DNA from 2 places in the Companilactobacillus pabuli genome. Region 2 is predicted to be linked to the other one. Evidence: a T-box and tRNA genes for the amino acid it is inferred to sense, from the RefSeq annotation. Region 2 holds a T-box; the other holds one or more tRNA genes.

Region 1 (3,429 bases), 460 kb from region 2:
GTGTCGTCATGGCTACCGGTGGTTTTGAAAACAATCCTGAAATGGTCGAAAATTACCTCGGCGAAACTAGTCTAAATCCTATCGGTTCCCTTTATAACAAAGGTATCGGTGTCACAATGGCTAGTGAAGTCGGTGCTAAACTTTATAACATGAACAATTATGAATCTTATGGCATTTTCCATGGACTAACTCCTAAGCCAGCTAAAGGTCAACGTTCACAATTCTTGCCATTCGACTGGCCTGCATTCCACCAAGGCAGTTTGATTGTTGTCGGTGATGATGGAACTCGTTACTTCGATGAAAATGAAATCCACCGTCACGGACACATCCAAGATCACGGCAATTGGAGAGTTCCTTTAGCTCAACGTCATCCTTATGTTGTCTTTGATCAAAAGAAGTACGACGAATTAAAGAATGATAAAAACGCTCCTTATCCAGAATTCTTAGAGTCAGTCGTTAAAGCTGATGATTTGAACAGTTTAGCTGAAGTAATGAACGTTGATGCTGACAAGTTGGCAAGCACTATCAAAGACTTCAACCACTTTGCAGAAATCAAACGTGACTATGCCTTTGACCGTGATGCTGATACTTTGACAGCCTTCGATGATGGTCCTTACTACTGTTTAGCTATGGTTCAAGGATTATTGAATACTCAAGGTGGTCCCGTTCACAATTCCAACGCAGAAGTTGTTGATGTAAACGATGAAATCATCCCTCACCTATACGCTTGTGGTGAATTAGGAAGTTTGATGGGACGTCAATACAACGGTGGTAGTAACCTTGCTGAAAACTTGATTTTTGGTAAGATTGCCGGTGAAAATGCTGCTAAAGAAAAAGACGTTGAGTCAGTTAAAGTCGACGCTAATACCTCAGCTAGTGTTCACGAAGAGGGCTTAGGATCTGATGTTGGCGAAGAACACTATGAAACTAACGACAACCAATACATCGGTAAATCAACTGCCGGTATGGGAAATGAAATCGTCGTTCGTGTCACTGCCAATAGCAAAGACGACATTCAAGATATCGAAGTTTTGAAACAAAGTGAATCTGACGATTACGGTCTCAAAGCTGTTAAGGAATTGCCAAAAGAAATCGTAGAAAAGAATTCGGTCGATGTTGATACAATTTCTGGTGCTTCTGCTTCAAGTAAAGCTATTAAAGAAGCCGTTTCTGATGCTTTGAAACAAATTAAATAAAACTCTTTTAGGAGTGCAATTGCACTCCTATTTTTTTGCACTAAAAAAGGACACCGCTAAACGATGCCCTTCATGGGAGGTATTTCCTAAAATTATCAATGCCGTCTGCAGGATTTGAACCTGTGACCGCCGGTTTACGATACCGATGCTCTACCAACTGAGCTAAGACGGCTTAAAAAAAATACACCTAATTCCAATGAACTAGATGTAATATATTGAGACACCTAGGTATTTCCTAAGTATTTATAACTCCGGATGTCAGACTCGAACTGACGACACCCTGATTAACAGTCAGATGCTCTACCAACTGAGCTAATCCGGAATAATTCAATAGCTCTTTAACAGAACTATTAAATCTTATCAATTTATAAGCCTCAGGTCAATAACTATTTGGCATTTTCTTTAGTAATTTTTGTAACTCCACCCATATATGGCACTAAAACGTCTGGAATTGTTACAGAACCGTCTTCATTTTGGTAGTTTTCCAAAATAGCGGCAACTGTACGACCAGCAGCAAGTCCTGAACCATTCAATGTGTGAGCTAGTTTTGTCTTACCATTTTCGTCACGATATCTGATGTGAGCACGACGAGCTTGGAAGTCTAGACAGTTTGAACAACTTGAAACTTCACGGTACTTGTCTTGAGCAGGCATCCAAACTTCAAGATCATAAGTCTTAGCAGAACTGAAACTTGCATCCCCACTTGAAAGAACGATTACGTGGTATGGAAGTCCTAATTGTTTTAGGATATTTTCAGCATTAGCAGTCAATTTTTCTAGTTCGTTGTATGATTCTTCAGGTTTTGTAACCTTAACCATTTCAACCTTGTTAAATTGGTGCATACGGATCAATCCACGAGTATCACGACCGGCAGAACCTGCTTCAGAACGGAAACAAGGTGTCAAAGCTGTAACATATTTTGGCAAATCTTTTTCGTCCAAAATCTTGTCAGCAAAGTAGTTTGTCAAAGGAACTTCGGCTGTAGGAATCAAAGTCAATGGGTTTTCATCAACCATAACTGTGTAGACATCTTCGGTAAACTTAGGGAATTGACTAGTACCAAACATGGCGTTGTTGTTAACCAAGTATGGAGGGATTACTTCTGTATAGCCTTCTTTTTGGTGTTGATCCAACATGAAGTTGTAAACAGCACGTTCAAGTCTAGCACCCATACCAATGTAGTAAACAAAACGTGAACCTGAAACTTTAGTAGCTTGTTCGAAGTCTAAAATTCCCAGTTCTTCACCGATATCCCAGTGGTGTCTTGGTTTGAAGTTTTCTTTAGGAACGGCACCGACTTTTCTGATTTCAACGTTAGTACTTTCATCAGGACCAACGGGAACAGAATCATCAGGGATGTTGGGTAGACGAACTAAGATGTAGTTCATCTTGTTTTGTGTTTCTTCAAGGTCAGCATCGATCTTCTTGATATCGCCACCGACTTTTTTCATAGCAGCGATTTCGTCACTAGCGTCTTCTTTGTTGCGTTTCTTGTTAGCAATTCCTTGAGAAACCTTGTTTCTTTCTTCCTTCAAAGTTTCTGTCTTAACTAACAACTCACGACGTTTTTCATCGTATGAAAGTAATTCGTCGATTTCTTCACTTGTAACGCCACGTGAAGCTAATTTGTTTTTGATCCATTCAGGATCTTTTCTGATTAGCTTAATGTCTAACATAAATTCATCCTCCATTATTTGTGAACTTGCACGATTAGCCTAGGTAACTGTTTCCTGCAATATAGCGGAAACGAGCTACACAAGGGCTAATCGTCCTTGTTCCGCTCTCTAATATAAAAAAAGGTCGAAACATCCCAATAAAGGGACGAATCGACCATTCGCGGTACCACCCAGTTTCAGAGTATAACAATACCCTGCACTTTCAGATTTTATCGGATCAACCCGAACGGAATTACCCGTTGCCAGAATGCTGGAATAAAACCTTGACGATTTTCACCGACCATCGTCTCTCTGAAAGGTTTGTGAGTAGGCACTCTCTTAGCTTTATATTCATTGTTAATCATAATTTAAAATGTTATAAATATCAACTAGTAATGACCACCATTTTTAGTAGCTTCGACATCGATATCTTCTAGCTTCAAGAACTTCGTCTTATGCTTGATCTTGTAGTAAGCCCAACACATGAACAAAATAATCAAACCACTATAACTGATCAAGAGACGACCAATATTGAAATCAACCATCGAACGCACATCTTGTCCAATAATAATAATGAT
Region 2 (3,429 bases):
CATTTTTATGAGGTTTTTACATAAATTATGTATTAACTAATTCTTTGACGTTGTGGTCGTGTCTGCATATGCGTATCAGCAATTATTAAGGTATAAGAATTTACACCGAAGAAGGCAATGATAACTAATAAACCAGTTAGCATGAAACCTAGAAACATAAATCCCAAACCTAGTAGTAATCCAAAAATTGCAAAGCAACGCATGAGGTTTTTCGATACGGTAATTAGACTATTTTCGGTCTTAAAAGTAGCGTGATAGATTGAGTCAATTTTTTGCGACTTGTAGACAGTCATATCAGCTTTGTGAATTTCTAGAGTTAGTTGATATGGATCGAAGCCATCAACAATTTTGTCCTTATCGAATTCATCCGGTACGACTTGTTTGAAAAAGCCACCAGTGATACTTAATTTTGGATAATAATTATTTGATAAAGCTATTTTTAGTTTAGGTGTGAGAGGAATTGAGCCAATTGTAGTGACTTTTGAAGTCCAGACACTTGCTAAAACATAAACACGATTATTTGCAATGTGGATGTCGACCATGGCTGAATCCAAATTTTCTAATTGGTACATTTTAAAGATGAACTTGTTCTTGAGAATTTGTTTATCTTTTAATCCCTCAAAGAGATCCTTATGATTGAGTTCTTTGACATAGTCGATATATTTATTGATAAATCCAGTTGCATCCTCAGTTAAATTTATTTTTTCATTAAATAAGACTGTCATAATTCCCCCAAAAATTGTAACGATTAATGTTAGTATAACAAAAATGTATGCGCTTTTGTGGAAAATTATGAAAACGTTTTAATTTATTCACTAATTGAGCTATTTAACCAATTTATTAAAAGTGTGCTTATAATATTTTGCTGTTTTGCATTACTGATAGATGCGGTATTATCGCCGCTTTGCTTGCCATAGCAACCAAAACCAGCATGATTACCACCTTTTATTTGTTCATAAATTGTATTGTTTGGTAGTAGTTTTTTAGTTTTCTGGTAATTGGTATGGTTCAAAACCCCGTCTTTAGTAGCAGTTAGTGAGAGAACTGGTACATTTATTTCATGTAAATCAGTTTTGTTTTCAGGATAACTTGCTAAAAAGAAAATCCCTTTGAGATCCTTAGGATTATTTTTGGCGTACTTGGCTGCCATTGTTCCGCCGAGTGAGTGTCCACCGATAATGTAACCATTGCTCTTAGAAATTTTATTAGCAGCGTTACTATTTAAAACAGCTAGATCGAGTGGGAAGTGGACGATGTAGACTGAATAGCCGGCTTGTGCTACTTTTTGAGCCCAAATACTGTAGCTTGCTGGTTCGACTAAGGCTCCTGGATAAAAAATTACTTTGGGTTTGTTATTGTCGCCTTCAAAACGAATAACATTATCTACGATTGAAGCTTCTTGTGAAGTAGAGACAGCTGTTTTGCTTGGTTGATACTCTTTATTTTTAACCACGATGACCATTATTGAAATAACTGCCAGTAGAACGATTAAAATCCCTAGTAGCCATTTCCATACTTTTTTCTTCATAAAATCCTCCCTTATAAATACTTCTCTATTGTACTTTACATTTGGTATGAAAATATGCTACATTTAAGAAAATCAATATGAATAATATTAGAAGAAGGAGTACTGTATACTTTATCCACAGGGAGTTAAGGCAAGTGAAAACTTAACGTGTCGGTATATAGGAAAAACATCTTCGTTATTTCTGGCTGAAATGCGTCTTTAAAAGTAGAGTAGGTACAGACGTGACCCAATGCGTTACAATTGGAGAGTATATTTATGTACTTTGAGGTGTTTTTTTAAAAAAACTTGGGTGGTACCGCGGAAAAGATCTTTCGTCCCTTTTATTAGGGATGGAGGATCTTTTTTTAGTTTATAGTATTCTGGATTTTAAAAGGAGAAAACAATGCAAAACGTTTTGGTTAAAGATTTATACAAAAAAGAATTTGCTGACGGTGACAAGATCACTGTTTCTGGTTGGATTCGTACAATCAGAGGTTCAAAGAGAGTTGGCTTTATCGAATTAAACGATGGTTCATTCTTCAAGAATGTGCAAGTTGTTATGACTAGCGACATGGAAAACTATGCCGAAGTAGTTAAGTACCCAATCAGTACAACTATCAAAGTTGTTGGTGAATTAGCTTTGACACCTAAAGCTCAACAACCATTTGAAATCCATGCTACAGAAGTAATTGAAGAAGGATCTTCAGACTCTGATTATCCATTGCAAAAGAAAGCTCACTCATATGAATTTATGAGAACAGTAGCTCACTTGCGTCCAAGAACTAATACTTTCTACTCAGTCTTTAGAATTCGTTCACTAGCTGCTTTTGCTATCCACGAATACTTGCAACACAATGACTTTGTTTACGTTCACACACCAATCATCACTAGTTCTGATGCTGAAGGTGCCGGTGAAATGTTTGAAGTTACAACTTTGGATATGAACAACGTTCCTAAGACAGACGATGGCAAGGTTGATTACAGCCAAGATTTCTTCAAGAAGGAAACTAACTTAACTGTTTCTGGACAACTAGAAGTTGAACCATTCGCTTTGGCATTTAGAAACGTTTATACATTCGGTCCTACATTTAGAGCTGAAAATTCACATACAGGTCGTCACGCTTCAGAATTCTGGATGATTGAACCAGAACTTGCTTTCGCCGATTTGAAAGATGAAATGAATTGTTCTGAAGCATTATTGAAGTACGTTATCAACTACGTAATGGACCATGCTAAAGAAGAACTAGAATTCTTGAATGAAAATGTTGATAACACTTTGATCGACCGTCTAAAAGCTACAGCTAACGAAGAATTTGCTCACGTAACTTATACAGATGCCATCGACATCCTAGAAAAAGCTACAGACGTTGAATTTGAAGTTAAACCTTACTGGGGACTAGATCTTGATTCTGAACACGAACGTTATCTATCAGAACAAGTTTACAAGAAGCCTGTCTTTATTACTGATTATCCTAAAGATTTCAAGGCCTTCTACATGCGTGCTAATGACGATGGTAAAACCGTTGCTGCAGCTGACTTGTTAGTTCCCGAAATTGGTGAATTGATTGGTGGTTCACAACGTGAGGAACGTTTGGACAAACTAGAAGCTAGAATGGCTGAACTTGATATGAACGAAGAAGACTACAAGTGGTACTTAGAATTACGTAAGTACGGTGGTACAGTTCACTCAGGTTTCGGTATCGGTTTTGAAAGATTAGTTATGTACATTACAGGTATGGAAAATATCAGAGATGTCATTGCTTACCCAAGAACACCTGGTAACGCTGAATTTTAATAGATAATAAATAAAGAACTCAGAAATTAATTTTTCTGGGTTCTTTATTAAGTTAAGCTAGTTTAGGATTCCGTCCTCCATAGCAAAGAAAATTTGGCTGGAACGTAGTGGGCACGATTTTGAGCTT

The links. The T-box of region 2 lies ahead of asnS (asparagine--tRNA ligase). A T-box ahead of a tRNA ligase gene usually reads a tRNA of that ligase, here a tRNA-Asn.
Region 1: it encodes a tRNA-Asn, which carries the amino acid that the T-box ahead of asnS (asparagine--tRNA ligase) is inferred to sense. The anticodon was not compared.

Annotation. Positions count from the first base shown of each region.
Region 1 covers NZ_CP049366.1:254,904-258,332, reverse strand. Annotated here, with positions in the region: gene G6534_RS01255 (FAD-binding protein) at 1-1,196, shown strand, start outside; tRNA gene G6534_RS01250 (tRNA-Thr) at 1,296-1,368, opposite strand; tRNA gene G6534_RS01245 (tRNA-Asn) at 1,446-1,518, opposite strand; gene serS (serine--tRNA ligase) at 1,583-2,872, opposite strand; gene G6534_RS01235 (amino acid permease) at 3,241-3,429, opposite strand, start outside.
Region 2 covers NZ_CP049366.1:710,889-714,317, forward strand. Annotated here, with positions in the region: gene G6534_RS03425 (hypothetical protein) at 33-725, opposite strand; gene G6534_RS03430 (alpha/beta hydrolase) at 809-1,528, opposite strand; T-box leader at 1,606-1,850, shown strand; gene asnS (asparagine--tRNA ligase) at 1,911-3,302, shown strand.